Regions from separate parts of the Clostridium sp. TJA020 genome, predicted to be linked through region 2. Evidence: a T-box and tRNA genes for the amino acid it is inferred to sense, from the RefSeq annotation. Region 2 holds a T-box; the other holds one or more tRNA genes.

Region 1 (16,857 bases), on a different contig from region 2:
CTAACAGTAAAAACAAAGTCTAAACCAATACTTTCTAAAAACCTTCCTATAAAAGAATTACCACAAACTAAAAGCAATGCAATTCCAAGTATTAAATGTGGAAGAGACATAGGAATATATAAAACTGTACATAAAAATTTTTTGAATTTAAATTCTAATCTAGAAAGAGTATAAGCTACTGGAAGTGAAACAACCATACATATTAATGTTGATATTATTGATGTTTGAAAACTAAGCTTAAATGCAAATCTTATTTCTTCTGATAAAATACATTCCTTTATAGTATAAGCTCCCCTTATTATCAAAAATAATATAGGGGTTAATGTAAAGATTAGGGTTAAAACTAATAAAGTTATTAACCCTAATTTAAATATCTTATTTATCATTTTATTTTACTGGTTTAAATCCGTATTTTTCAAATACACTTTTACCTTTATCTGAAGAAACATAATTTACAAATTCAGTAGCTAAATTCTTTTCTTTAGATGCTTCAACTACACCTATAGGTAATATTTGATCAACATTTTGATCTTTTGGTATTTCCACAATAGAAACTTTATCATTATTATATACACTATCTCTTGTTGCTATTGCAGCATCTGCCTTACCATCAACAATTTGTGTTACGATTTCATTTACAGTTGCAACTTTAGCTACAACATTTTTATTTATTCCTTGTAATTTATTTTTTTCTATAATCTTTTGAGTTGTTTGTCCAATTGCATTAGATTTTTCATCCCCTAATATAACCTTTACACCAGGCTTTTCAAGATCCTTTAATGTTTTTATATGTTTAGGATTTCCTTTTTTAGTTACAATAACTGGTGTATGATAAGCAACTTTTTTACTATCTCCAACAAGACCTTTCTTTTTAGCTGCATCATAAGCTTTTTGAGATCCTACAATAAATACATCACCTTTTCCTGATGTTTCTAATTGACTAAGTAATTGCATTGAACCTGCAAATATGTACTCTACTTTTACTCCTTTTTCTTTTTCGAAATCCTTTGCAATTTGTCCCATAGGCTTTTTAAGTCCTGCTCCACTATAAACTAATAGTGTCTTTTCGCTTTTTGTATTTGTTTGCTTACTATCAGTTGATGCATCTTGTTTATTTGAGCATCCTACAATACCAAAAGCAACTAAACAAATAGCTATCATTACTGATAACATCTTTTTGATTTTCATAAAACTTCTCCCCCTAGAAATATTTGTTTTTACTATTAAATTATACCATTAATATTGTTTCAATTTTTTTAATAAAAATAAAACTTTATATAAATATAATGTAAAATGATTACATATTTAATAATTCATTAATAAGTTTTCCATTTAATAAATTATAATAAATTAAATCTCATTAAAGTATTTATATTATTAAATTAAAATTCTTTTAAAATTATTTAGTATTAAAGATTATTTAAAAGTATTTTTATATCTATATTTAAATACTTATTAAAAATAAACTTAAACCTTACAATTTACTGAAATTTGAAATTATATTAAATTTAACTATTCATTTTCAAAGTGATATAATTTAATTATTCTTTGGTCCTTTGGTCAAGAGGTTAAGACGCCACCCTCTCACGGTGGAATCAGGGGTTCAATTCCCCTAAGGACTACCATTAAATTCAAAAAAAGTGCTATATACAAAATGTATATAGCACTTTTTTTATTAATCATTCCAATCTGACTTTCCACGTTTTAAAAACTTTCCATCTCCCATATTTCCAATAAACTTATTATCTTTAACTATTATCTTTCCTCTTGATATTGTATATATAGGATATCCTTTAACTTTTAGTCCTTCATATGCTGAATAATCTACATTTGAATGAAGATTTTTACTACTTAATGTAACTTCTTTATCTGGATCAATTATTACTAAATCTCCATCTGATCCAACTTCAATTGTTCCTTTTTTAGGATAAAGTCCAAATATTTTTGCAGGTTTTGTTGAACAAACATCAACAAATTTATTTATACTTATTCTCTTTTTCATAACGCCTTCTGAGAATATTAAAGGTATTCTTTCTTCAACACCTGGTGCTCCATTTGGACACTTTGTAAAATCATCTTTACCCATTTGCTTGTCTTTATTAAATGCAAAAGGACAATGATCAGTTGCTATTGTTTGAATATATCCATCTTTAATACCCTTCCATAAAGCATTATTATCTTCTTTTTTTCTAAGTGGAGGGCTCATTATATATTTTAATCCTTCATTATTTGGCAAATCATAAAGACTGTCATCTAATACTAAATACTGAGGGCATGTCTCAGCATAAACCTTTTGACCTCTTTCTCTTGCAAGTTTTATATAACTAAGTCCTAATTCTGATGATAAATGAACTACATAAAGTGGCCCTTCTCCTGCAATTTCTGCAATGTTTATCATTCTATTAACAGCTTCTCCTTCACATTCAGATGGTCTGCTTAATGGATGATACTTAGGAGTTTTTAATCCTTCTTCTACAAATTTTTCTCTTAAATATTTTATACTTCCATGATTTTCACAATGAACTGTCATCATTCCATTTAATTCTTTTAATCTTTTAAGAACCTTTAATGCTCCTTCATCATCAATCATATAATCATAAGTTAAATAAATTTTAAAACTTGAAATTCCTTCATCCTTAACTATACTTTCCATTTCTTCTAATATATTTTCATCTATACTTTGAATTACCCCATGAAAACTGTAGTCGATTACAGCTTTGCCATCAGCATATCCATGATAAACATCAACTTGATGTTTTAAATTACATCCCTTTGGTCCAAATCCCATGTGGTCTACTATAGTAGTTGTCCCACCACAAGCTGCTGCAACAGTTCCTGTATAAAAATCATCATTTGAAACTGCAATACCAACATCTAAATTAAAATGTGTATGAACATCTACACCACCTGGAATTACATATTTACCATTTGCATCTATAATTTCATCTGCATTTTTATTGAGATTTAATCCAATTTCTTTTATGATTCCATTCTCAATATATATATCTCCCTTATATAAATCACTAGCTGTTGCTATAGTCCCATTTTTAACTAGCAAACTCATATTAAACACCTCTCCATCTTTTTAATACTTATCTTAAGTACAAGAATATAAATTAACATTGAAATAATTAATCCTAATACATAAAAATTATCATAAAAAATCTTTAATATAATAAATTCATATTAAATCAATTTTTCAATTAAATATATTATATCTTGCAATTCTAAATACCCTAATTATAATAATACAAGCCTTATTGTTAATTGTATAGACTTAACAAATTAAATTAAAATTTCATTAACAGTTATCCCTTTAAGTAATTATTATAAAATATTAATTTAATACTTTATATAATACTTACTTAATAGTTCCTCTTTCTATTAAATATGCTTCTAATTCAACTGTTTTATTTAAAACTTCTTCTTTATTTATAAGTTTAAATAAAAGCTTTATAGACTCTTCTCCCATTTCCCATATAGGTTGTGCAACTGTTGTAAGTTCAGGTTCTATAAATGATGATATATTTATATTATCAAAACCTAATATACTTATATCCTCAGGAATTTTATATCCATTTCTAAGTAAATATTTCATTCCTCCAATTGCCATAACATCACTACTATAAAATATAGCATCTATGTTTTTTTCTTTACTCATTAATTTTTCTGTTGCAGAAAAACCACCTTCCATAGAATATTCTTCATGTATTATAAGTTCTTTATTTAATATATTAAGTTCTTCCATTTTTTCATTAAAACCTATAAGTCTCTCTTTTGATGTTTCAAGATTACTATTTCCAATTATAAATGCTATATTTCTTTTATTATTTTTATAAAGAAAATGAACACCAAGTTTTATACCTTCTTTATTATTACAAAATACTCCATTTACATTTTCATAATTCTTTATTAATCTATCTACTAATACAAAAGGAATCCCATTTGCTTCAAGCTTTTTAAGTCCATCAATTTTTTCTGAAACAGGAGCTATTATTATTCCATCTATTGATTTACTCATTAAAAGATTTATGTATTTTTCTTCTTTTTCTTTGCTATTAAAAGTATTACAAAGAACCATACTATACCCACTCTTTTCAGCAATATTTTCTATTGCCTTTGCAATTTCGCTAAAAAAAGGATTTTGTATATCAGGTACTATAACTCCTATACTATAAGATTTATTAGTAGTTAAACTTTTTGCCAAAAAATTTGGAACATAATTAAGTTCTTTTGCTTTATTTAATATTTTTTCTCTTGTTTCTTTAGATATATTTCCATCTTTATTATTAAGCACCATAGATACTGTTGTTTTTGAAACTTCAACTGCTTTTGCTATGTCTGCTAAAGTTGTCTTCCTCATTTTCCACCTCGTAATATGCATATATATTAAAATTATACCATAAAAAGTTATTTTAATTATAAATAAAAAGCACCGCCTTAAAATCTATTTATTATTTATAAGGCTTGGTGCTTAAAATCTTTCTTATATTTTAACTAATTTTTATCTTTAATGTATCAATTTAATATCATATTAAAAATAAATATTTAATTTTTAAAAAACTAATTTCTATTTTCATTTGTATAAATTTTAAGATCAGCTGCTATATTTTTATCAACTTTTTCTCCATTGTATATTTTTGCTGCAAGTTCAACACCAAGTGCTCCGATTTCATCTGGTTGTTGAGCTATAGTTGCATCCATTGTTCCAGCTTCTATTGCATTTTTTGCATCATCGTTTCCATCAAATCCAATTACAATAGTGTTAAGTCCAGCTGCTTGTATTGCCTTTGAAGCACCAAGTGCCATTTCATCATTATGTGCAAATACTACTTGAATATCAGAATTTCTTTGTATAATATTTTCCATTACTTGAAGTCCTTTTTGTCTATCAAAATCAGCTGCTTGTATTGATATAAAATTAGCTTTCTTATCTTTATCTAATACATTATGGAATCCTTTTCCTCTATCTCTTGTAGCTGAAGCTCCTGGAATACCTTGAAGTTCAACTATATTTATTTTGTCTTTATCTTTAAACTTATCAAGAACATATTTTCCAGCCATTTCTCCACCAACTACGTTATCTGATGCAATATGACTTGTAACAACTCCACCATTTGCTTGTCTATCCAATGTTATTACAGGAACATTAGCTTTATTTGCAACTTCAACTGTTTTAATTACTGCATCACTATCTGTTGGGTTAATTAAAAGAGCAACTACACCAAGTTGTATTAAATCCTCTACATTTGATCTTTCTTTTGCAGGATCATTTGTTGAATCAAGAACAATAAGATCAAACCCTAATTTTTTAGCTTCTTTTTCAGCACCCTCTTTCATAGAAATAAAAAATGGGTTATTAAGTGTTGATATTACCATTCCTATTTTTTTCTCATTATTCTTTCTCATACAGCCTGTTAAGGAGCCTACAAAGAAAATACTAATTAGCATAAATGCGATTAATCTTTTTTTTCTTTTCATTATATTACCCTCCTTAAATTATTTTTTTCTGCTTTTTTTATCTAATAATACTGCTATTAATATAACTAATCCTTTTACAATTGATTGGTAAAATGGTGATACATTCATTAAGTTTAATCCATTATTTAATACTCCAATTATTAATGCACCAATTATTGTTCCTGAAATTTTACCTTCTCCACCTGCAAGTGAAGTTCCTCCAATAACAACTGCTGCGATTGCATCAAGTTCAAATCCTGTTCCTGCATTTGGTGAAGCAGATCCTATTCTACTTGTAATAATTACCCCAGCTATTGCTGAAACAAATCCTGAAACAACATAAGTCATCATCTTAATTCTATCAGTATTTATTCCTGAAAGTTTTGCTGACTCTTCATTTCCACCTAAAGCGTAAAGATATCTACCAAATTTAGTTTGTGATAATATAAATATTGCTATAATTGCTATAATAATTGTAATAATAACTGGTACTGGTATAAAACCAATCTTTGCATTACCTATTTTTGCAAAACTTTCTGATAATTTTGATATTGGTGTTCCATCTGTATATACTAATGTAACCCCTCTAAATATTGTCATAGTTGCAAGTGTTGCTATAAATGCTTGTAATTTTCCTTTTGCTATTAAAATACCGTTTATAAATCCAATGATAATACCGCATACTGCTGCACCTAAAATTGCTAAAGTAATACTTCCAGTTGATTTTACTATTGATGCTGAAAGAGCTCCACTAATTGCAAGTGTTGAACCAACTGATAAATCTATTCCTCCTGTTAATATAACAAAAGTCATACCAACAGCTATAATTGCATTAACTGAAACTTGTGTAAACACGTTTGTTATATTTGCTATACTTAAAAACTTTGGTGTTACACATGATATAATTACACATAATAATACTAATCCTATTAAAGATTTATATTTATCTAAGTATACTTTGTAGTTTTCTTTCATTTTAAAAACTCCTCTCAAAATAAAAATTTATATTTCCTTTTATACTTTTATTTTTACTTTATCCCAACGGCTAATTTCATTATTTTTTCTTGTGTTGCTTCTTCTCTACTTACTTCTCCTGTTATTTTTCCTTCACTCATAACAAGAATTCTATCACTTATACCAAGTACTTCTGGCATATCAGAAGAAATCATTATAATAGCTTTTCCACTTTCTTTAAGCTCATTTAATAATTCATAAATTTCTTTCTTAGCTCCAACATCTATTCCTCTTGTTGGTTCATCAATAATTAAAACTTCTGGTTTTGTTAAAAGCCATTTAGCTAAAATAACTTTTTGCTGATTACCACCACTTAAATTTTTAATAAGTTGTTCTGGATTTGGTGTTTTTATTCTAATTTTCTTTATATAATCGATTACATCAGATGCCTCTTTTTTCTTATCTAATACAAATAATTTATTTTCATAACTGTCAAGATTTGATATAGTCATATTATCTGAAACAGATAGTCCAAGGACACACCCTTCTTTCTTTCTATCTTCTGAAAGATAACATATACCATTTTTTATAGCTTCTGTTATACTATTTCCATGAAGTTCTTGTCCATTTATTTTTACTGTTCCATTTGTCTTTTTATATGCACCAAATATTGTTTTTGCAAGTTCTGTTCTTCCTGAACCCATAAGTCCTGCAATTCCAAGTATTTCTCCTTCTCTAACTTCAAAGCTTGCATTTTCTACTCCAGCATTTGAGCTTAAATTTTTAACATCTAATATAACATTTCCTTTTTTAACTTCTCTATATGGAAACTGATCTTCAATTTTTCTTCCAACCATCATTGTTATAAGGTCATCATTATCTATATCTTTAATTAATGCATTTCCTGCATATTTACCGTCTCTTAAAACTTCAACTCTATCGCATATTGCAAATATTTCTTCCATTCTGTGTGATATGTAAATTATAGCAAGACCCTTGCTTTTTAAATTTTCTATTACTTTAAAAAGATTTTTTGTTTCAACTTCAGTAAGTGCTGTTGTTGGTTCATCCATTATTATTATTGCTGCATTTTTTGTTAATGCTTTTGCTATTTCAACCATTTGTTTTTCACCAACATTTAAATTGCCAGCAAGCTCATTTGGATCAACTGTACATCCAATTTGCTCTAAAAACATTTTACTTCTTTCAACCATAAGTTTTTTATTTATTTTTCCAAAATTATTTGTTTTTTCATTACCTAAAAATATATTTTCAGCAACTGTTAAGTTATTTATTATACTAAGTTCTTGGTGAATTATTGTAACTCCAAGTTCCTCTGCTGATTTTATACCTTGAATATTAGCTTCTTCACCTTGAAGATATATTTTACCTTCATCCTTTGTATAAACTCCACTTAATATTTTCATAAGAGTTGATTTTCCTGCTCCATTTTCACCCATTAAAGCAGTAACCTCACCTCCATAAGCAGTAATATTTACATTGTCTAGTGCTTTAACACCAGGGAATGACTTACTCACTCCCTCCATTTTAAGCATTGGTTTTTTTGCATTCATTCTAAACGCCTCCTCTTAAAATACAACTCCTGACTTTAAAATAATATTTGCATAAGGAGTTTGCTCACCTGTTCTTATTACAGCCTTGCATTCCTTTAAGTTTTCTTTTAACTTTTCATGACTTACGAATGTTACTTTTACATCACCAATTTCTTTCTTTATTTCCTTATAAAGATCATTGCTTATTTTTTCTGTTTCTGTTGCAAGTACTACTTCTTCAATTTCTAATTCTAATAAAACTGCTTTTAATGTATCTATAAATGTAGGTAAATTCTTAATTATTGCAAGGTCTATTCTTTTTACATCCTTTGGTATAGGTAATCCACAATCTCCTATTGCCAAAGAATCTGTATGTCCCATTTCTGATATTACTGAACTTATTTGGCTATTTAATAACTTTGTTTTTCTCATATATTAATCTTCCTCTCCATAAACTTCAACTACTTCCTCTATACTTGCTATTGAAGGTTGTGCTCCTTTTCTTTGTACTGTTATAGATGAAACTTTATTTCCAAACCTTACTGCCTTTAAAAGATTTTCAAAAGTCATTTCATTTATATTTAACTTCGTACTTAATCCTCCAATAAAGCTATCACCTGCTGCTGTTGTATCTATTGCATTTACTTTAAATGCTTTAACTATTTCAGCCTTTTCTTTACTTATAACAGCTGCTCCTTTTGAACCTAAAGTTATAATTACAAACTTAACTCCTTTTTTGAAAAATTCTGAAGCTGCAATTTTTGCTGTTTCTAAATCGTTAACTTCTATTCCTGTTAAAAGTTCTGCTTCTGTTTCATTTGGAATTATTATATCTGTATATTTTAATAATTCATCTTTTATTTTTTTTGCTGGTGCTGGATTTAAAATAGTTAATTTATTATTTTCCTTAGCCATTTTAAATCCTTCAATTGTAATATCTTCTGGTGTTTCAAATTGAGATATTACAATATCACTTTCCTTTATAACATTCTCACATTTTTTTATTTCATCGTTATTTAATGTCATGTTTGAACCTGATATAACAACAATTGAATTATTACCATTATCATTTACTGTTATCATAGCCATTCCTGTTGGTTCTTTTTCATCAACAAATATATATTCTGTATTTATTCCTTCTTTATCTAAAAGACCTTTTAATATTTTTCCATTATCATCTTGTCCAATTTTACTTATCATTGTAACTTTATTGCCACATCTTTTTGCAGCAACCCCTTGATTAGCTCCTTTTCCTCCAGCTATTTTTTCAAAGGATTTTGAAAGTATGGTTTCTCCTTCCTTTGGCATGTTCTTAACCTTTATAACTAAGTCCATATTTATGCTTCCAATTACACAAACTTTATTCATCTTCCCCATCCTTTCTTTACTTAACCGTTAAACTAAATCGGTTAAGTAAATCATAATACATTTTAAAATCGTTTACAAGTCTTTTTTTAAAATTTTCTGAATTTTTTATTTAAATTTAATTATAATCAGTGATTTTTTCTATATTAAATTACAAAACAGGTAGTTTTTTACTTAACTACCTGCTTTGTATAAATATAAATTTATCTCATATATTGATGTACTAATTCATAGCATCTATTTTTATAATTAAATTCTTGCTAAAAATTATTTTTAAAAAAGCTTCATTTGAACTGATTCTAAATTTACATTATTTAAAAATTCATCTTCACTTATAATTTTTATTCCAAGTTCTTTAGCTTTTGATATTTTGCTAACTCCAGGATTCTCTCCAACAACTACCATATATGTTTTACCACTTATACTTTGTGTAACAGCTCCGCCATACATGATTGCAAGTTCTTGAAGCTCAATTCTATCCTTCTTAGTATCTCCTGTAAAAACTATTTTCTTTCCATCAAATAAATTTTCTATAATATTTTCTTTAGCCTTTTCAAGTCTTAATTTTTCTGCTTCTTTTTCCTCTTTGCTTTTTCTTACAAACTTAGGTGACGCTTTTTTCTCCCTTGACTTATCAAGTTTATCTTCTAACTTTTTTTCACTCTTTTTATCTAAACTATACTTAACACGACTATCTATAGTTTGCCATTTTTCTGGCTTTAATTTTTTTAAAAGTTCTAATAAATCAAGAACATCTTGAATAGCATTATGTTCTTGTCCATCTTTAATTCCATAATACTTTAATAAGTCAACAAGTTTATAACTATCAAGCTTAACCATTGCTCTAATTGTATTTAAGCTACAATAGAACTTTTGCTTATCATCAACAAATCCCCAATGCTTTAAAAATTTCCTATCAAAACTTGCATTGTGAGCTAATAATGGGCATTTATACTTTTTAACTAAAGCTTTAAATTTTTCTTTAATTTCTTCATCTTCTTCTATTGCTTCTAATCCATTTCCATAACCTTTTTTATACTCTTGTTCATCTATAACTTTCTTTAAATGAAGAGTATCTATAACTCTATAATCTTCAACTACAACAGCAGCTATTTCTCTTATTCCATCTTCTTTTTTAAAGCTCATAGGTGTTTCTATATCAACTATTATAAATCTTTCTTTTTTTTGCATATCTAAAAAATATTCTGGATGTACACTATGTAATTTTTCATTTATTTTTAAAATTATTTCATTTTCATCTACATATCCTACTACATCACAAAGTGTGGATCCATCACTATATGCACCTTTATAATATAATTCCTTAACTTCTTTTGCTTTTGATGATATTATTTTTAATTCTTTTAATTTTTCAACTTTTTCTTCTTCTGATTTAAATTCTATCCATTCTCTCTTTGGATTTATCATTTACTTACCCCCTTATAGAAGCCCCTCTTCTCTATATCTTTCCATAGCTTTAATTAAATAACTTAATGTAGAAAAATCTCTATCTATTCTTTCTGATGCAATTTTAAGTCCTTGAATTAATGATTTTTCATTAAAGTTTTCCATTAATCTCATTATACTTACAGTATTTATTTTACCTTCTTTTGTATCTAGAACTCTTGATTTCTTAATATACTCATTATCCATTGCTTTATTTAATGAAGTCATTAATTCTAAGCTAAGGTCTAGCTTTGGAAAATCATCTAATATTTTAACTTCTTCGTCTTTAAATTTTAAATTTACTGCCTTACTTATATCAGTATTTAAAAATATAACATTTTTAAATTTAGCACCATCAAAATCTACACCTTCTAAATTAACACCTTCAAATATTGCATTTTTAAACTCAGCTTTTTTAAATTTACTTTTCTTTAAATTACTACCTATAAATTCAGTCCATTTAAATGTACAACCAAAGAAATCACATGATTTAAAATGTGCCCCTCTAAAGCTTGCAAAATTAAAATTTGACCCTGAAAATTCACTGTTATAACAGTTAGCTCTTCTAAAATCATTATACATAAAGTTTTTATTTGTTTTTTTCCCATTATTGTAATGGAATCTTTCATTTATTTTTTTATTTATAGCCATATAATCCTCCAAGCTAATTTATTTATAAATTTATTAATAAATTCCTATTAAATTTTACTTTTATCTCACTCTATATTATCATACAATACAATTTATTTATATGTTTTATTTATTTTCATTTAAGAGTATTTTATATACGTTATATACCTTAAAAAATTTTTAATCTACATAATTTATATTTACCTTTACATTAATTTTAAGGTTATAATTAAATTAAACTATATTTTATTGGAGGTATTGAAGATGGATTTTAAAAAAATAAATAATACTTGGATTTTAAAAATAGATAAAGGTGAAAACATAGTAAGTTCTATTAAAAACTTTTGTAAGGATAATAATATAAAACTTGGTTCAATTTCTGCTATAGGTGCAGCAACAAATATAAAAATAGGATACTTTGATTTAAATACAAAAGTATATAATGAGACTGTATTTGATGGAAAATATGAAATAACAAGTTTACTTGGAAATTTAACAACTAAAGATAATGAACCTTATCTTCATCTACATATAAATTTTAGTGGTGAAGACTGTGTAACTTATGGTGGCCATTTTGTTGAAGGAACAGTTACTGCTGTTTGTGAAATTATTTTAACTGAATTAGATGGACAAATTCCTAGATATTTAGATGAAGTATCTGGATTAAACGTAATGAATTTAAAATAAAGCAAAAAAAGATATAGAATTAGTCATTCTTTCTAATTCTATATCTTTAAATTATTTTATACAATAAATTTTATTTATCTTATAAATAAATTATTAAAACTTCTATTACTATAATTATTTAATCATATATTTTTATATTTTTTCTGTTATTTTATTTAAAAACTTAATTTCGTCACTGTTTAAATATTTTGATAACTTTTCTCTCACTATTTCATGATAATTATTTATCCAATTTATTTCTTCTTCACTTAAAAGCTCTTTATTTATACCCTTTGTATCTATTGGACAATATGATATAACATCAAACTTATAAAACTTTCCAAATTCTGATTCTTTATCTTCTACAACAAGCATAGTATTTTCTGTTCTTATTCCATGCTTACCTTCTTTATATATTCCAGGTTCATTTGTTATAATCATTCCTGGTTTTAATACTACATTATTTGGAACTTGGCTTATACTCTGAGGCCCTTCATGAACATTTAAGAAAAATCCAACACCATGACCTGTTCCACATTTATAATCTATTCCTTTATTCCATAATGGTTCTCTAGCCTTTATATCAATATTTGAACCTGTTGTTCCATCTAAAAACTTTGTAGTTAGTAAATTTATATGTCCCTTTAAAACTAATGTAAAATCATCCTTCTCCTCTTGTGTAAGCTTTCCAAGTACAAATGTTCTTGTAATATCAGTAGTCCCATCTAAATATTGTCCACCTGAATCAACTAAAAAAAGGCCTTCTTTTTTAAGCTCATAATCACTTACCTTGGTCGCACTATAATGCATCATAGCAGCGTGTTCTTTATAACCTGCAATTGTATTGAAACTTTCCCCTTTAAAAAATTCACCAAAACTTCTAAACTCCTTTAGCTTTTCTGAAGCTGATATTTCTGTAATCTTTTCTTTTCCAACATTATTTTCTAACCACATTCTAAACTTAACCATAGCTACTCCATCTTTTATTTGGCATCTGTTTAGATTTTCTAATTCTATTTTATTTTTTATAGCCTTTAATTTTGTTGTTATATTTAAACTTTCTATAACCTTACAATTAGAATTTATATTTTCATATATAAGTGAATTAATTTTTTTAGGATCAATAAGTATATTTCCTTCTAATAATTTAGTATCTTCAATTATTTTATTGTAATTTTTAATATATATATTATCCTTTTCTAATTCATATTTAATTTTCTCTGAAACCTTCTCTTCATCTATATAAATATAAGCTTTATTCTTTTCAATAATTGAATAACTTAAAAATACAGGATTATATAAAATATCATTTCCTCTAAGGTTATAAAGCCAAGCAATATCATCTAATGATGATATTATATAATAATCAACATTTAAAGAAGTCATCTTTTCTCTTACTTCTTGTAACTTTTCTTCTCTACTTTTTCCTGCATATTTTACATCATGAATAAATATATTTTCATTTGGTAGGCTTGGTCTATCTTCCCAAACATATTGAAGTAAATCTTCATCTATTTTTATTTTAAATAAATTACTTTTTTCAATTTCTTTAAAGGACTTGTAGTCATTTACTGAAAATACTTTTCCATCAAAAGCTAAAACCTCACCCTTTTTAATATTTTCTTTAATCCATTCATTTAAAGTTGGATATCCTTCTATTCTCATTTTGAATAATTTTATATTAGAATCCTTTAGTTCTTTTTCTGCTTGAATAAAATATCTGCCATCAGTCCAAAGTATAGATTCCTTTAATCCAATAAGTAAAGTTCCTGCTGACCCTGTAAATCCTGACATAAACTGTCTTCCTTTAAAATAATCACTTACATATTCACTACCATGTGAATCTGAACTTGGAATAATATAATAATCTATCCCCTTTTTCTTCATTATTGCTCTAAATTTTTCTAATCTATTTTTTATAAGATTATTCATAAAATCGCCCCCATTTTATATAATTATTGTATTATCTATTTCATCAATTAACTTTTTAGATTTTTCTAACCTAGATAATATTCTATATATAGTAATAAATACTAACTTATCTTTCTCATCTACAACAGAGCTAAATTTACCTTTTATATACTTTTCTAAATTCATAACTTCATCTAAATCTAAAATTAACTCATTATTATTAAAGCTATAAGCCTTACTTAAATTAAACTTAAAGTCTTCAATAATATTACTTTTTATTTTATTTTTAAAAATATAAAAATAAAGATAATACATATCATTATTTAAAAATCTTTGATTATATACAAATTCATTAACACATTTTAATTTATATGTACTATTATTAATTATTATTTTACTTTCAAATAGTTTAGAAAGCAAAACCTGTTCATCTATATAAGTTGTCAATTTAGCATTTATTTTCTCTTTGCACCATTTATATACCATATTTAAACTAATTTTATAGTATTGCTTACTTAACATATCTATAGAATCTTTTAAGCTGTAAGGAAATATATATTTGCTTCCAATATACCCTACAAGTATACCAATAACCATAAAAATAAATCTATAAAAATCCCCGCTTACTGGTGCATTAGTTATAATAGAAAATACTCCTAAACTAACTGTAGTTGTACATATAGTTTTTATAGTAAAATCTAATTGTATAGAATAAATATAATAAAATATAGCAAATATAAATACTTCCAAATAAAAACTTCCTACAAATATATCTATTAAGCTAAATATTATTATACCAACAATAGTTCCTTTAAATCTTTTAGTGAATCTCTTTTGACTATCTTCTATATAAGGTTGTACTACTGTAAATATAGTAAAAGTAATCCATTTACCTTCTGGAATTTTAAATAATTCTACAATAAAATAAGATACAGATAAAAGGAAAGATAATCTAAAAGCATATGTAAATTTAATTGATTTTCTAAAATTATATTTAAAAATATTTTTTATTTTAAATTTATTAAATGATGAAAATACATTTTTTATTTTAACCCTCTTTTTGTTCTTTAAATCAATTAAATTTGTTAGGGAAAATTTAAGCATTTCAATATTTTGTAATATATCATAAAACGAATAATTATCTTTAAAATATTTAGAATACTTATTTGAAAAACTTTCTATATCAATAGTAAATTTTGAATAATAATTATCTTTTTTTATATAAATTTTCATTTCATTTATTAGATTTACTAAATCACTTAAAAATTCTTCTTCTTTACTACAATTAGTTAATTTAATTTTATTTATAGAATTACTTAATCGTTCTAAGCAAACTGATAAATTCAAAAGAATACTGTCATTATCATCAATATAAAAAAAGGAAGTTCTTCTATTATAAATAGTAGCTACTATACTATCTAAATATGTAGTTACCTTTAAATTTTTATTTTCTAATCTATCTTCCTTATTTGCTTTTAATCTTTTAGTTTCTAAAATATCTTCATTTTTTAAAGTGCTTATTTCATTTAAAATACTATCTAATAGCAATATAAAATTAGACTTTATTTTGTCTTTTGACTTATCTTTATTTAAAATTAATTGGCTAACTATTATAAATAATGAACCAACAGCTAATGCAATCAATCTTTCTTTAAATTCATAAAAGTAATTAACTGGTTTAACTAAAAGATATAAATATCCAAGAACAAAAGGAATCCAAATAGACATTATTAAGTCTGAAACAAAATTATATGTAATAAAAAATAATGCAAAAAAGTTTATAAATAACCCTAAAAATATATTAAAAGTAGCAATATAAGAAAATATACCTATATATAAAAAAGCCACTAAAAATATTAATGAATTTTTTATTGGATTAGCAGTTAAATCTTTATTCAATAAAGTTAATGCTCCTTTAACTACTGCAACACCTACAAATGCATTTATATTTCCAAGAAAGAACCAGTAAGAAAGAAAAACTATAACTCCAAGAATAAATATTATAGTTTTTAAAAAGTATTCATTCTTCAAAACTTTTTGCATACTTTATCACTCCAAAAATATATTTATTATTTAGAAATTATAAATATATTTTTTTATAATTCAACCATTCATTTAATAAAATGTAACATTATATATATTAAGTTAATTATTAAATTTATATATTGTATAAAAAGATTTTCTAACATTTATCATATATATAAATAGTTATTTTCTTTATATATTTAAATAATAAAATATAATATAAAAATGTATTTATAAAATAAAAAAGCCCACTATCTATAAAAATAGTAGGCTTTATTTTATTTAAAGTCTTTTAAAAGTGCTGCAAATGGATTGTTTATATCCTCTTGTGCTTCCTTTTGCATCTTCTTCATTATTTTATTTACTTCTCTTTTATTCACTTTATCATTTTTATTAAATCTTTTCTTAAATACTGATTCTTTTTCTCTAAAATTACAATTTTCTCCTGGGCAAACATATATTTTCCCTTCACCAGCCCCTCTAAGTTCTAATCTCTTTTTACACTCAGGACATCTTGCATTTGTAAGTCTTGCTATATTTTCTCTATGACCACATTCTCTATCTTGACATACATACATCTTTCCTTGCTTTCCTTTAACTTCAAGCATATACTTACCGCATTCTGGACACTTTTTACCAGTTAAATTATCATGATGAAATTTTGAATTTTCTTGTTTTACTGCTTCCACAAGAGCTATTGAATAATTTCTCATTTCCTTTGTAAACTTCTTTGGATCTTCTTTTCCTTTTGAAATTCTATCTAAAGCAGCCTCCCACTTTGCTGTAAGAAGTGGTGATTTAAGTTCACTTGGTACAAGTTCTATAAGCTGTTTTCCTTTTGATGTTG
Region 2 (16,857 bases):
CATATTCTTATGATTCTCTAGAACCTTATATTGATGAAAAAACAGTAGTAATTCATCATGACAAACATCAACAAACTTACGTTAATAATCTAAACAATGCACTGGATAAACATCCTGAATTTTTCAAGATGTCTCTAGTGGAAATACTTAAAAATTTAGATGATATTCCAGAAGATATAAATCAAGCAGTTGTTAATAATGCTGGTGGAGTATTTAATCATGAATTTTACTGGGATGGATTAGCTCCAAATAAAGGTGGAGAACCTACTGGAAATATAAAAGATGCTATTTGCAAAACTTTCGGTTCTTATGAAGACTTTAAAACTAAATTTAAGGAAGCAGCTACTACTCAATTTGGTTCTGGATATGCATGGCTTGTTTTAGATGAAAATAATAAATTAAAAATTACTAAAACACCAAATCAAAATTGTCCAATTTCATTAAACGAAAAACCTCTACTAACAATAGATGTTTGGGAACATGCTTATTACTTAAAACACCAAAACAAACGTCCTGATTATGTAGATTGTTTCTTTGAATTAATTAATTGGGATATGGTTGATGAAAGATTTAAAAAAGCTACAAACCTTTAATAAAACAATAAATTAATTATTTATTTTTAACAATAGTAAGTTTAATTTGAAATATATATCTATATTTTATGTTAAGCTTATTAAAAAAGAAGATTCCTTTATTAGGAATCTTCTTTTTCTATAAATTATTCATTTGATTTCAATGCTTCTATCATATTTACATTTTTCAATTTTAAATGCATTATAAACATTACTATGCTTGAAAAGATTATTGTCAATATTCCTGCATAAATAAAACTGCTCAAATGTAATGAAGGATTAAACATCATGTTATCCATCTCAGCTGTACTTAAAACATACTGGTGTAAAATTTTTCCCAAGCCACTTCCCACTATAATTCCCATTATAGTTAATATTATATTTTCTCTATAAATATACATAGTTACTTCGTTATCGTAAAATCCTAAAACCTTTATAGTTGAAAGTTCCCTTATACGCTCAGATACATTTATATTAGTTAAATTATATAAAACTATAAAAGCTAATATTGCAGCTGATATTATAAGTACAATAACAACTATATTTAAACTCGACATAGAGTCTTCAAAATTATCTTCTATAGAACCATTATAAGAAATATTTAATACTTTACCTTCTTTACTTAACTTTTTAGATAAATTTTCTTCAAAATTAGTATCATATTTATATTTTAAAAGTTCAGCATTATAAAGAGCCTCTTTATTGAATATCTTTTTATAAAGTTCTTTTGACATATAAATATAATGTCCAGCATAATTTTCTGTAACATCAGCAATCTTAACTTCAAAAGCTTTATTATCCGACGTTTTAAACTTTATTACATCGCCATTTTTAAGCTTAAATAATTTAGCTAATTTTTCAGATATTATAGCACCATCATTATTTAAATTATATTTTTCATCAGTCTTTCTATTATTTAATGTTATAAATTTATTTAAATTATCTTCGTTTTTAGGCACCATAAGAAATGCTTCCTGAGGATTAACTCCTTTTTCTTGAACTTTTACTTGTTCTTGATAAATTTCTAATCTATCTTCTATTTCAGGTAACCCCTTAATTAAACTTTCATAAGATTTCGTATCTTCATTTGAAGCATCTTTATTATATATAATCATAGCATTATATTTAACTATTTTACCAAACTGCAATCTTGCAAGGTCTGAAACTGAACCTTTTATACCAAAACCAGTAATAATAAGTGCCATACATCCTGCAATACCCAAAACTGTCATTAGCATACGATCCTTATATCTAAATATATTTCTTGCAGTAACTTTTTCTATAAAATTGAACCTTTTCCAAATAGGCTTTATTCTTTCTAATAATATACGCTTACCTGATTTTGGAGCCTTAGGCCTCATAAGTGTTGCAGAAGTGCTTTTTAAATCTTCTCTCAATACTACATAAGCAGATATTCCAGTACAAGAAATTGCTATTGCAATTGATATAAGTGCATAACTTAAATAATATGAAATTTGTAAATCTGTGAAATTATAAAGCATACTATAAGCATTATAAATAATTCTTGGTAGTAATTCATATCCAATCAATAATCCAAAAAAACTTCCAATTAAACTTGCAGTTGTTGCATACACTAAATATTTTAGTGATATATCAAAATTGCTGTAACCTAGTGCCTTAAAAGTTCCAAGTTGAATTCTTTGTTCTTCAATCATTCTAGTAATCGTTGTTAAACTTACTAAAGCTGCTATTGCAAAGAAAAATAAAGGAAATACTTGTGATAATGCTGTAATTCTATCTGCATTATCTTCATATTCGCTATAACCTAAATTATCATTTCTTGAAAATACATAATAATCAGGAACCTTGATATCTTTTATATTTTCTTCCCCTTTTTTAATTTCCTTTTCTCCATCTAATATTTTCTTTTCGGCATTAGACTTCTCATTATTAAATTTATTTAAACCTTCTTTGTATTGTCTTTCACCTTCATCTAATTTTTCTTTAGCTAACTTAAAGTTTTCTAACCCTAATTTTTTTCCATTATTATATTCTGATTCCTTTTCCTTAATAATTTTTGATGCTTTATTAAATTCTTGTTTATATTGATTAACTTGTACTATTCCATTATTTAATTTTTTATAATTACTTTCTAATTCCTCTTTACCTTTTTCTATATTAATTTTTGCTATTTCTAAATTTTTAATTATAGAACTCATACTATTTGAAATAGCATTAGCTTCCACCTCTCCATTAAAATACCCTTCTAATAAATTACCTAAATTTGAACCATTATTAATTGGTACTTCTTTTAAACTTTCAATTAATTGGTTTTTCATATTGTTAGGTATATTATTAGGAGGTAGCTTTAATAAAGCTTCTACTTGATTAAATAAAGGCTTTAGCTTATTTATATTATTATTTACATCATTTAATTTTTTATTTACTTCTTCCTTTGCCTTTAAAATTTCTGATTGTTTCTTTTGTAAATCCTTTAACTTATTTTCTAACTCTTCTTTTTTAGAATTTAATTGATTTTTAGAACTATCTAATTTTAATTTTGCATCTTGCATTTTATTATTAAATTCACTTAAGTTCTTATCGTATTTTTCTCTTCCCTCATTAATTTTCTTTTTAGACTCATTTAACTTACTTTCAGCTTTTTTAAGTTCATTTTTAGCTTTTATAATATCATTTTTAGCTTTTAAGAGTTTATCATTTGCTTCTTTTTTTATATCATCAAGGCGTAATACCCCTCGTTCTTTTGTTACACTTTCTACTTCTTTTATATGATTATTTAATAAATCATTGTACTTTTCACTATAACTGTTTAAACCTTTCAAATCGTTAAATGTTAAATAAGCTTCTGTATATACTGGCATTTTAAATTCAGATTCTGAAATTAAACCAAATCCATCAACCCTACCTTTTCCAATAGCACTTGTTCCTCTTTCATAATTTCCAATATACATAGGACTTTTTACAAAACCAACTACTTTATAAGTTTTATTTTTAATTTCGTCACTTAACTCTTTACTATTATCAGAAGAAAAACTTATCTTATCACCTATTTTATATAATTGTTTAATAGATTCTTTGCTATCTAATGCAATTTCTCCATTCTTTTCTGGTAATCTTCCACTTTCAACAACATATTTATTTAACTTATTATTACTATCATAAGAAATAAGTTTTAATAAAAGTCCTTCCCCACCTATTAATACATCCTTACTATATATAGGTTCAACATAGTCTACTCCTTTTATTTTTTTTAATTCATCTATATCACCTTTATCAATCCCCATTGTAGATTGTACTTTTAAATCCATCAAATTTTGTTCATCAAAATATTTATTAGCTGTATTTAACATATCAGGACCTGCCGATTTTAATCCTGAAAAAAATCCAACCCCTAACATAATTAAAAATAAAATAGATAAAAATCTTGATTTAGATGAAGAAATTTCTTTTAAAATAGTTTTAAATAAAGCCTTTTTCTTCATAAACTTCTCTCCTTTTACCATTCTATTTCATCAATAGATTTAGGATTCTTATTTACTTTAATATCCCTAACCTTTGCATCATTAACATGTATAACTCTATCAGCTATTGGAGATAATGCAGAATTATGAGTTATAACTATAACTGTAGTACCTGTATTTTTGCATGTATTCTGTAATAATCTTAATACTTGTCTTCCTGTTTCATAATCTAATGCTCCAGTTGGTTCATCACATAACAAAAGCTTTGGATTTTTAGCTAATGCTCTTGCTATTGCAACTCTTTGTTGCTCTCCCCCTGATAGTTGAGCTGGAAAATTATCCATACGATGACCTAATCCTACATCTTTAAGTACTTTATCAACATTTAATGCATTTTTAGAAATTTGAGTTGCAAGTTCAACATTTTCTTTTGCAGTTAAATTTGGTACTAAATTATAAAATTGAAATACAAATCCAATATCATCACGTCTATATTTTGTAAGCTCTTTTTTATTAAGCTTTGCAATGTCAACTCCATCAACTAATACTTGTCCTTCATCTGGAGAGTCCATTCCTCCTAATATATTTAAAACAGTTGACTTTCCTGCTCCACTAGGTCCTAATATTATTACAAATTCTCCTTTTTCAATTGAAAAACTTATTCCATTGTTAGCTACAATAACATTATCGCCCATTTTATAACGTCTATGCTCATTTATAATATCTACATAACCCATTTATTTCACCCTTTCATTATTTACAAATAACTCATGACTCACTTGTGTCATTTTATTTTTAATATTATAATAATCATCAAACAAATACAATACAATTAATTTAAATTACACATAAAGGAGAGTTTGTGTCACTATGTATAAAATTCAAACTAATTCACTGGCTATAAAGTCTCAAAATTGGATAGCAAAATCATTATTAAAACTAATGAAATATCAGCCTTATAAAGATATTACAGTAACACAAATATGCCAAGAAGCTAACTTAGTTAGAAAAACCTTTTATAGAAACTTTGATAGCAAAGAAGATATTTTACATTTTATATTTGATAACTTATTTAATGATTTTCAAATAAATAAAAATTTTGATAAATTATCTCCTAAAGAAATAATTTATTTATATTATAGTTATTGGATTAAACATAAAGACCTATTAAAATTAATACATGAAAATAACTTATTCTTTTTAATAAATAAAAAATATATAAATTATACTGAATCTTTTATATCACTACTTCCTGACACAAAAATTCAATTATTAGAAAATAATAATTTAAGTCCTTATTTTTTTAATTTTATAGCAAGTAGCATGAGTTCAATTTTAGAATTATGGGTAAAAAGAGACTTCAATGAATCTGTTGATGTTATAACCAACTTAACACAATCTTTATTATGTTCTAAATTATAAAATATATTTTTATAGATATAATATTCATTTGTGTAATTCATATGTTATAAAGGAAAAGTTATACTTTATTTTTTCACTATATTAGATTAAAATTAAAGGTAAATGTATAATATATAGACATAGATTAGAGGTTATTTTTAATGGCCCTATTTAAAATATAATTGCAGGAGGGTAATCTTTATGTCAAATGATACTAATTCATCTAACTTCATAAGAAATATAATTATTGAAGATTTAGAGAGCGGTAAACATGATTCTATAATTACTAGATTTCCACCAGAACCAAATGGCTATCTACATATAGGTCATGCAAAGTCTATTCTTTTAAACTTCGGACTTGGTGCTGAATTTAATGGAAGAACTAATTTAAGATTTGATGACACAAATCCAGTTAAAGAAGATACAGAATATGTTGAATCAATAAAAGAAGATGTTCAATGGCTTGGATGTCACTGGAATGAACTTCACTTCGCTTCAAATTATTTTGATGAAATGTATAAAAGAGCTATTCTTTTAATAAATAAAGGCTTAGCATATGTTTGTGATTTAACACCTGAAGAAATGAAGGAATATAGAGGAACATTAACAGAGCCAGGAAAAGAAAGCCCTTATAGAAATAGAAGCATCGAAGAAAACCTTGATTTATTCGAAAGAATGAGAAAAGGTGAATTTAAAGATGGAGAGAAAGTTTTAAGAGCAAAAATTGATATGGCGTCTCCTAATATGAATATGAGAGATCCAATAATTTATAGAATAGCTCATGCATCTCACCATAATACTGGCGACAAATGGTGCATATATCCTATGTATGATTTTGCTCATCCACTTGAAGATGCTATTGAAGGTATAACTCATTCAATATGTACTTTAGAATTTGCAGATCACAGACCTTTATATGATTGGTTCGTAAAAGAATGTGAAATGGAAAAAGTACCTCAACAAATAGAATTTGCAAGACTTAATATGACTAATACTGTTATGAGTAAGAGAAAACTTAAACAATTAGTTGATGAAAATATAGTTGATGGATGGGATGACCCAAGAATGCCAACTATATCAGGACTTAGAAGAAGAGGTTATACTCCAGAATCTATAAGAAACTTCTGTCAAGCAATAGGTGTTGCTAAAAATAATTCAATTGTTGACGCTCAAATGCTTGATTACTTCTTAAGAGAAGATCTTCAAACTAAAGCTCCAACTGCAATGGCAGTTACAAAACCTCTTAAGGTTATTATAACAAATTATCCAGAAGGTAAAACTGAAATGTTACCTATTCCAAATAACCCTAAGAATCCAGAGCTTGGAACTAGAGAAGTTCCTTTTTCAAGAGAAATATATGTTGAACAAGATGACTTCATGGAAGTTCCAGTAAAAAAATACTTTAGATTATTCCCAGGAAACGAAGTTAGACTTATGGGCGCATACTTTATAACATGTAATGATGTAATAAAAGATGCTGAAGGAAATGTTGTAGAACTTCATTGCACTTATGACCCTGAAACTAAGAGTGGTTCAGGATTTACTGGAAGAAAAGTTAAAGGTACAATTCATTGGGTTGATGCAAAAAGTGCTATACCTTGTGAATTTAGATTATATGAACCTTTAATATTAGATGATGCTCCAGAAAACGAAGGTAAACATTTCTTAGAACAAATAAATCCTAATTCATTAGAAGTTTTAGAAGGATTTATAGAACCAGTTGCTATTAAGGATGCAAAAAATCTTGATAAATTCCAAATGGTTAGAAACGGATTCTTCTCAGTGGACAAAAATTCTACTAATGATAAACTAATATTTAATAGAATTGTTCCTTTAAAGAGTTCATTTAAACTAAAATAATAAATAAATTTTAAATAAAAGAGTGGTCTTATAGGACCACTTTTTTTATTTAAAATTTTATAAAAATTCTATTTTAATTAAATACTTTAAAATCCTTAAATTAAAAGAGATGCTTTAAAAAGCATCTCTTTTATATACTAAAGACTAATAAACTTATTAAATCTTTCTCTTACTTTATCTTCACCCATTATTTGCATTATAGTATAAAGATCTGGAGTATTAGTTCTATGAGTAAGTGCTGCTCTTACTGCACCTGCTACATCAGAAACCATACCTTTAAAGTTTTCTGGATTTTTCTTATACTCTTTTCTATTTGTTGCATATCCAAGTTCTACTGCTAACGCTTTAAGTTCTTCGAACCATGTTTCTTGATCAGTATTAAAGTTATATACTTTAGCATAACTTTCTATTATACTTTTTGCATCTTCTAAATTTAATGTTTTTGGAAGCTCAACATTTTCTGCTGTTTCTTTATCAAATAATTCGTCAAAGAAATAAAATATTTTTTCTTTAACCTCATTCCATTTACCAAAATCTTTTCTTGGTTTTGGACCTTCCTTATCTATGTTAAATACTTCTTTCATCATATCTTCATTTGAAGTTACAAGGTCATACATTTCTTTATCAAAATCTTTTGCCCAATTTGTGTAATAATCATATACCACTGGTGCTTTCATCTTACATATAACATTTTTACTTACATCATGAAGTTTAACTATATCAAATAAAGCTCCTGATTTACTCATTTTATCTAGAGCAACAGGGAATTCATGATAATCAGCATCTGGATTTTCTGCTCTCCAATCTTCAAAGCTTGAATTTATTATATTTAAAAGATATTCAATAACTGATACTGCTGGATATCCTTCCTCTCTATAATAACTTACAGCACTTTCTGGATCTTTTCTTTTTGAAAGCTTTCTTTTTGATCCATTTTCTGATTTCATTATTGTTGGAACGTGAGCATAATTAGGTCTTTCAAATCCTAATACATCAAATAATTGAAGATGTATTGGAAGTGATGATAACCATTCTTCTCCTCTTATAACATCTGTAGTATGCATTAAAGCATCATCTATAGCATGTGCAAAGTGATAAGTTGGTAATCCATCTGATTTAATTATAACTATATCTTGAACATTTTCTGGGAATGATATATCTCCTTTTATTAAATCATGAAATTCTATTCTATTTTCTTCTTTTCCTGGTGACTTTAATCTTAATATGTACTCTTCACCAGCTTCTATTTTCTTTATAGCTTCTTCTGTTGAAAGATTTCTATATATAGCATATTCCCCATAATATCCTGGAGTTATTTTTTCAGCCATTTGCTTTTCTCTTATTTCATTTAACTCTTCTGGTGTACAGAAACATGGGTAAGCTAATCCCTTTAAAAGTAAATCCTTAGCAAAAGCATGGTATATTTCTCTTCTTTGACTTTGTCTATATGGACCATACTCTCCTTTTGAAGTTTCTTCTCCAGTCATTCCTTCGTCAAAGTCCATTCCAAAGTTATGCATAGTTTGTATTGTATCTTCTATTGCACCTTCAACTTCTCTTTTTTGGTCAGTATCTTCTATTCTTAAGTAGAAAATACCTTCACTTTGATGTGCAAGTCTTTCATTTATAAGAGCTGCATAAACTCCACCAATATGTTGAAATCCAGTTGGACTTGGAGCATATCTTACTACTTTAGCTCCTTCTTTTAAATTTCTTTTTGGATATTTTTCTAAATAATATTCTGGAGTCTTTAATTCATTTTTAAATATTAAATTTGATAATACTTCTCTACTCATTTTTACATCACCTTTCTAAAAGTTTATTTTCTATGTATTAAAAAAAGCCTTCTCCTCCTATACTTAGGACGAAAAGACTAAAGCTTTACGCGGTACCACCTAAATTAGTTTAAATTAAATTTAAACTCACTCATTTCTCTATAATGGGAGAACCCAAAATTAATATGCTCCAAAGCTTCTTTCTATAACTTTACTTATTAAGCTCACACCAAATTGCCTAACTCTCTGAAAAGTAAATATTCATATACTCTTCTTCTTCAACGCACTTTTAACATTTTTAATTTATCTTAAATCTAACTTATATAATTATACATTTATTAAATACTATTGTAAACATGTCAAAATTCCTTCTAATATAATTTTTGAATAAATATATTTATTTATCCAAATTAATTTTGCAATATAAATTTCATTTTATTAATTTTATGAAATATTTAAACCACATTGTTTAAATTTAATTATTTTTATTATTTAAATTAAGCATACAATAATAATTATTTATACAAAAAAGACGTAACCATTGGGGCTCGGTTACGTCTTAGCAATAAGCAATAAATAAAAAGGGGGCTATTTATTCCTTTTATTTATCCTCGCATTAGTATTATATGTTAACGCATTATAAAATGCAAGTAAATTTGATATTTTTATTTAATTCTCTCATATATTATGAATACTTTTCTTGCATATTAAATTTATTATTCGTTAAAAGCTTTTTAAATGTGCAATTTCTTCTTCTGTTAACTCTCTATATTCGCCCTCATCTAATTCATTATCTAGTTTAATTCCGCCAAATTCTATTCTTTGTAAATAAACAACATTCTTATCTACAGCCTCAAACATTCTCTTTACTTGATGAAATTTTCCTTCTTGAATTGTTATATTTACTTCTGAACCTTCATCAGTAGCGCTTAAGATTTCAAGTGTAGCTTCTTTACATTTATATCCATCATCTAATGTTATTCCATTTTTAAATGCTTCTACATCTTTTTCTGTTACTCTTTTATCAATTCTTGCAAAATAAATTTTGTCTACCTTCCATTTTGGAGATATTAATCTATGATTTAATTCACCATCATTAGTTAAAAATAATAATCCTACCGTATCTTTATCTAATCTACCAACTGGAAATGGCTCAAAAACTTGATGCTCAACTTCTAGTAAATCTATTACAGTTTCTTCTCTTGAATCATATGTAGCTGAAATAACACCATCAGGTTTATTCATCATAAGATATATAAATTCTCTATAAAAAATTTGCTCACCATTTATTTTTATAACTGACTTATCTGGATCAACTAGCATCGCACTATCTTTTACAATTTCACCATCAACTTCAATTACACCTTTTTTAGCAATCTTTTTTATTTCTTTTCTACTTCCATATCCTAAATTTGAAATTATCTTATCTAATCTTTGCACTATAAAATACACCTCTTATCCTTAACTTTATTTTTATATTAAATTTACTAATTAATTATTATAATTTTTAATTAAACAATTATTTTATATATTCATTAATATATTTTTTATTATCACCTATTTAGTATTTAAAAATATTAAATAAATCATTTATATATCAACAGTCTACTTAAGTTTCATCTTATTGTATTATTAATTTAATTAAAAAGCAATTATTTGCATAATAAAAAAGCCTCTAAAGGCTTCTTTATTTTAAACAGTAAATTCTATTTCACAGTAATCTTCATAATTAACTCTTTTATAAAAGCTCTTTGCAAGAACCATTACTCTATACTTTCCTTTTGAAAATGGTATAAATGTATAATATCTTTTTTTACTATAACTTTGAGCTTTTACCCAATTTCCTCTCTCCATTACATAGAACTCATAACATACATCTTTTCCACCATTGCTTTCTGCCCAAAAATTCACTTCTTTATTTATTTTTATTGGTTCTTTATCTATTGTTATTTTAGTATCTGTAACAGGAGTTGCATCATAAATATAAATAGAAATTTCCTTCTTTGTATCAAAATCTGTTTCACATTTAATATTTTTAGCATATACTTCAAATGTATATTTTCCTGAACACTTTGGTGTAATAGATAATTTTTTATTCTTAACAAAGCCGGTTGCTTCAACTTCATGACCATTTATTTTGGTAACAAAATTAACTAATATATTGTTTGTATTTTGTACTACTGCTTCTATTTCAAATTTATCTCCAACTAAAAAATTCTCCTTACATGGAAGTAATATATAATCTATAGTTCCTGGTAAGTAATCTTTCCCTTTAAAAAATAAACTTGATTCAACATCGTATTCGTTTAAAGAATATTTATCTTTAACTCTAATACTTATTTCATATTCACCCTTCTCATGAGGTACATAATTAAACCAATTTGTCCTTGTAAAATCTCTTCTATCTATTTCAACTCCATCTTTTAATATAACAAAAGAATATAAAAGTATACTGCCTCCCTCTGCTATAGCCCTAATATTTATTGGAGTATTTATAAGAACTTCCTTACGTTGATCTGATATTACATCAACAATTCTTATAGGTTTATCTCCTCTTTTATCTATATCAAAAAGTATTGTTTTTTTCTCTTCATAATCTCCTTCATATGAAATGTCTTTAACATATAAAGTTATTTTATATGACCCTTTTTCTCTAGGATTCCAATAAAATTCTTTACTTCTTGTATAACAAGAATCTTCTGCTATTGGCCCATCAATAATATATCTATATACTAATTCTCTTCCACCTGACGCATCTACTTTAAATGTTATATCCGTTCCTGAAATTTGTGGACTTTTTACATCAGCTTTAAAACTATTAATTCTTATAGCTTTATATGGTTTTACTTCATACACCATAACAGCTCTGTCATCATATTCTTTATTTGAAAATATATCTTTCATTAAACAAAGTAACTTATATTCCCCTTCTTCATTTTCTTGAAAACTTACAATTCTTCTTGATGAATAATCTTGTACACATATAGATCTTCCATACTTGTCCATTTTTATAAATTTAAATAACAATGGTCTTGCATCTTCACATGAAGCTTTTACTTTAAATACAAGTTCCTCATTCAATAATAATTCATCTGTTAAACACTTAAAATCTATTATTTCAACTTTATTTTTTTCTTTAACACTAAATTTTATAATTTTATAATCATCAACATTTTCCTTTGAATCAGGCCTTTTACATTCTATAAGTAATTCTTCAACGCCTTCTTTTGTTACAGCATAAGATAATTTACAATCTGTTGAATAGCCTCTAACTGGCTCCCAGCCATTATCTCCTTTTTTCCAAAACCTATAAAGTAATGTTCTTTCTTCAGAAACAACTTCTATATTAACTTTTTCACCAATAAAATATTCTTCCTTTTCTAGTAAAACATCCATAATCAATTTTTCTTCACCTATAATCTTTCTTATAATATATGCCTCTTTTGCTAAAAAATCATATGATTTTTTAGACCCTTTTCTTTTCCCTTGTACCATAACCATATAATTACCCTCTTTTTTCGGTGTCCATACACATGACTTTTTACTATTGAATTCTTTTATTGTATTCCATATTCCATCATTACCAATTAAAACCTTAAAATCGATGGCTTCTTCGAAGTCAACGCCTATTTCTATATTCTCTTTAGGTGCTTGAGGACTCCTTTTGCCAAATAAAATGTTCATAGTTCCCATAAATTTCACCCCGTATTAATAAATATAATAATACATTATATTATAACCCTTATTTTACAAATAAAATTCCATATTTATCTAAGTATATTATACAACATTATATTTAAACTACAAATAAAAAAGGCTTTAAGAAATAATTATATTTCTTTAGCCTTCAATTTTTTATAATATATTCAATTAAAGCTCTCAAATTTTTTATAAGCCTTTCTTCATCTTCTTTAGTTCTCTTTTTATTACCTTTAAGCCTTCCACCAGCTTTTCTAAATTTTTGTGCTATATATCTTTGTTCAAGCAAAACATCTATATTATCATCAGTGTATAATGTACCTCTTGGGTTTATAACTTTACAACCTCTACCTAAGCACATAGATGCCACTCCATAATCTTGAGTTACTACAATATCATTTATTTTTGAATTATTAACAACATACATATCTACACTTTGAAATCCGCTATCTACAACTATCACTTTTGAATAATCACTTTTTATAACATGATGTATATCAACAAAAATATTTACTTCTATAGCATATTCTTTTGCTAAATCTTCAATTTTGGAGATGCTTGGACAAGCATCTCCATCAATTATAATTTTCATAAACTACTTTAATTTAGCTTCTAATTCAGCTTTCATATCTTCATATCCTGGTTTTCCAAGTAAAGCAAACATATTTTTCTTGTATGCTTCAACTCCAGGTTGATTAAATGGATTTACTCCTAAAAGATATCCACTAATTCCGCATGCTTTTTCAAAGAAGTAAACTAATTGACCAAAGTAGTAAGGAGTTAATTCTGGTACTCTAACAACCATGTTTGGAACTCCACCATCATTATGAGCTAATAATGTTCCTTCAAAAGCTTTTTGATTTACAAAGTTCATATCTTTTCCAGCTAAGAAGTTTAATCCATCTATATTATCTTCTGTAGCTTCTATAATAACTGATTCTTCAGCTTTTTCTACATGAAGAACTGTTTCAAATAAGTTTCTTCTACCTTCTTGAATATATTGTCCCATTGAGTGAAGGTCAGTTGAGAAATCAACTGCAGCTGGGAATATTCCCTTATTATCTTTTCCTTCTGATTCTCCATATAATTGCTTCCACCATTCATTGAAGTAGTGAAGTGATGGTTCATAGTTAACTAATATTTCTATTTCTTTTCCCTTATTATATAAAGCATTTCTTGCTGCTGCATATTTGTAACAATCATTTTCTTTAAGTGAAGGATTTGAGTATAGTTCTCTTGCATCAGCTGCACCCTTCATCATTTCTGCTATATCAACTCCAGCTGCTGCTATTGGAAGTAATCCAACTGCAGTTAAAACTGAGAATCTTCCTCCAACATTATCAGGAATTACAAAAGTTTCATATCCTTCTGCATCTGCTAATGATTTAAGAGCTCCTTTTGAAGCATCTGTAGTTGCATATATTCTCTTTTTAGCTTCTTCTTTTCCATATTTCTTTTCAAGAAGATCTTTAAATATTCTAAATGCTATTGCAGGTTCAGTTGTAGTACCTGATTTTGATATTACGTTAACTGATATATCTTTACCTTCTACAGCCTTTAGTAATTGATTCATATATGTTGCACTTATATTATTTCCAACGTAAAATATTTGTGGAGCTTTTCTTTCTTCTCTTGGTAATACATTATAGAAGTTATTTGTAAGCATTTCGATTGCTGCTCTAGCTCCTAAGTATGATCCACCTATTCCTATAACTACAAGAACTTCTGAAGTTTCTTGAATTCTTTTTGCAGCTTCTTGAATTCTTGCAAATTCTGCTTTATCATAATTTACAGGTAAATCAATCCATCCTAAAAAGTCATTTCCTGCTCCAGTTCCTTCATGTAATTTCTTATGAGCTGATTGTACTAAATCATCCATAAAGTCGATCTCTTCCATATTTAAATATGGAGCTGCTTTTGATAAATCTAATGATAGTGCTTTAGTCATAATCGAGTCCTCCTTATTTGTGTAAAAATTATTGTTAAGACATAGTTTATCTTATGCATTACACTATATATTTTAAACCGATAATTCATTTTCATTAAAAAAATATCTTACTTTATTAATGAAAATGTTATCTATATATATTTTACTACATATAAACACCTTATAAAAGCATAATATTTACAATAAAACCTATGTAAACATTTAAATTTTTATATAATTTAATAAAAATAAAAATTAAATTTTTCTTATTATTACATAAACTTAATTTAGTTACTTTATTTAGTAAATCAATTAAAAATATATTAAAAATATACATATAAAAATAAAAAATTTAAACTATACATTTATCTTAACATATAAAATTTTATATTTATTAATTATAAAAAATACAAGCTACTTGTATTTTGTGTGAGTAGCTTGTATTTTGATATAAAATTTTCATCTATCTTTTATTTTTCATTTCAATCATATCTCCATATACAGGTGTTGGCATACCAAAACCACCTGAAACATCAACAATTTGTCCTGTAGTAAAAGCTGAATCATCACTTGCAAAATATACTACTGTTCCTGCTATTTCATCTGGTTTTCCCATTCTTCTAATTGGAGTATGCTTTAAGAAAAACTCTTTGAATTCATCAGTTAAGTTATCATTTACTGCATCTGTTGCTGTCATTCCAGGTAAAACTGCATTACAACGAATATTATCTCTAGCACATTGTACAGCAATTAATTTTGTTAAGTAATTAATTGCGGCTTTACTTGTTCCATAAGCAATTTGTGAAATGTCTGGACGTAATCCCCCAATAGAAGATATGTTTATAATACTTCCTCCACCATTTGAAGCCATATGTGGTATAACAGCTTGAGAAGACATAAAAACACTTGCAATATTCATATCAATAGTTTCTATATAATCTTTGTAATCTGTGTTTTTAATATCTAAATCTTTTTTAGGATTTGATGTTCCAAAGTTATTAACTAAAATATCAATTTTTCCTTCTTTTTTAATAACTTCATCTACCATAGAAAAATAAGTTTCTTTTTCAGAAGCATCATTATAAACAACCTTTACATTAAATCCCTTATCATTTAATTCTTTTGCTCTAGCATTAGCACGCTCTAAGTTTCTAGCTGCCATGTAAACAGTTGCACCTTCTTCTGCAAAACGTTTTACACAAGCTAGTCCAATTCCTCTTGTTGATGCAGTAATTAATGCTACTTTATTTTTTAATCTCATATTATCCCTTCTTTATACATATTATTTTTAAATTAATAATCTATAATTCCATTATAATAAAATATTAATAAAAAATCAGTATTGTTTAATTAATATTATTAGTATATTCTATATTTTTAATTCATATATAATCATTTTTAATGTTAATAAAAAGTAGCTATAAATTTTATAGCTACCTTGGTTTAGAAACTGATATTTATTTTTAGAGGTTATAGTAAACCTATCTAAACATTCTATTCCCACTCAATAGTTGCTGGTGGTTTTGAAGTTATATCATAAACAATTCTGTTTACTCCTTTAACTTCATTTACAATTCTTCTTGACACTAAGTCTAATAGTTCATATGGAATTCTTGCCCATTCTGAAGTCATAGCATCACTTGAAGTAACAGCTCTAAGTGCTATTGTGTGACAATAAGTTCTTTCATCTCCCATAACTCCAACAGATTTTATGTTTGGAAGACAAGCAAAGTACTGCCATATAGTTTCATCAAGATTTGCATTAGCTATTTCTTCTCTGAAAATTGCATCTGCTTCTCTTACTATTTCAAGTTTTTCCTCAGTTATGTCACCAAGAACTCTAATTGCAAGTCCTGGTCCTGGGAATGGCTGTCTCCATACTAACTTGTGAGGTATTCCTAGTTCTTCTCCTACTGCTCTAACCTCATCTTTAAATAATTCTCTTAAAGGTTCTATTAAATCAAATTCCATATCTTCTGGAAGTCCTCCAACATTATGGTGTGACTTAATTACAGCTGAAGTATCTGTTCCACTTTCAACTATATCTGGATAAATTGTTCCTTGAACTAAGTAATCAATATCTCCAACCTTTTTAGCTTCTTCTTCAAATACTCTAATGAATTCTTCTCCAATAATTTTTCTCTTAGTTTCTGGATCTGAAACTCCTTTAAGTTTTCCTA

Evidence for each region. The T-box of region 2 lies ahead of gltX (glutamate--tRNA ligase). A T-box ahead of a tRNA ligase gene usually reads a tRNA of that ligase, here a tRNA-Glu.
Region 1: it encodes a tRNA-Glu, which carries the amino acid that the T-box ahead of gltX (glutamate--tRNA ligase) is inferred to sense. The anticodon was not compared.

What each region holds. Positions count from the first base shown of each region.
Region 1 is NZ_JBZEFC010000001.1:12,275-29,131, reverse strand. It holds gene AC4FQ1_RS00140 (ABC transporter permease) at 1-305, opposite strand, end outside; gene modA (molybdate ABC transporter substrate-binding protein) at 388-1,188, opposite strand; tRNA gene AC4FQ1_RS00130 (tRNA-Glu) at 1,551-1,625, shown strand; gene hydA (dihydropyrimidinase) at 1,676-3,064, opposite strand; gene AC4FQ1_RS00120 (LacI family DNA-binding transcriptional regulator) at 3,362-4,363, opposite strand; gene rbsB (ribose ABC transporter substrate-binding protein RbsB) at 4,564-5,481, opposite strand; gene AC4FQ1_RS00110 (ABC transporter permease subunit) at 5,500-6,435, opposite strand; gene AC4FQ1_RS00105 (sugar ABC transporter ATP-binding protein) at 6,489-7,988, opposite strand; gene rbsD (D-ribose pyranase) at 8,004-8,399, opposite strand; gene rbsK (ribokinase) at 8,403-9,335, opposite strand; gene AC4FQ1_RS00090 (3'-5' exonuclease) at 9,606-10,760, opposite strand; gene AC4FQ1_RS00085 (pentapeptide repeat-containing protein) at 10,773-11,429, opposite strand; gene AC4FQ1_RS00080 (PPC domain-containing DNA-binding protein) at 11,673-12,095, shown strand; gene AC4FQ1_RS00075 (aminopeptidase P family protein) at 12,228-14,006, opposite strand; gene AC4FQ1_RS00070 (FUSC family protein) at 14,022-16,028, opposite strand; gene AC4FQ1_RS00065 (DNA topoisomerase III) at 16,289-16,857, opposite strand, start outside.
Region 2 is NZ_JBZEFC010000006.1:17,589-34,445, forward strand. It holds gene AC4FQ1_RS09815 (superoxide dismutase) at 1-593, shown strand, start outside; gene AC4FQ1_RS09820 (FtsX-like permease family protein) at 719-4,036, opposite strand; gene AC4FQ1_RS09825 (ABC transporter ATP-binding protein) at 4,051-4,752, opposite strand; gene AC4FQ1_RS09830 (TetR/AcrR family transcriptional regulator) at 4,886-5,437, shown strand; gene AC4FQ1_RS09835 (glutamine--tRNA ligase/YqeY domain fusion protein) at 5,618-7,276, shown strand; gene gltX (glutamate--tRNA ligase) at 7,414-9,072, opposite strand; T-box leader at 9,134-9,342, opposite strand; gene AC4FQ1_RS09845 (pseudouridine synthase) at 9,775-10,491, opposite strand; gene AC4FQ1_RS09850 (triple tyrosine motif-containing protein) at 10,744-12,744, opposite strand; gene AC4FQ1_RS09855 (YaiI/YqxD family protein) at 12,899-13,342, opposite strand; gene AC4FQ1_RS09860 (glucose-6-phosphate isomerase) at 13,346-14,698, opposite strand; gene hdhA (7alpha-hydroxysteroid dehydrogenase) at 15,141-15,938, opposite strand; gene guaA (glutamine-hydrolyzing GMP synthase) at 16,172-16,857, opposite strand, start outside.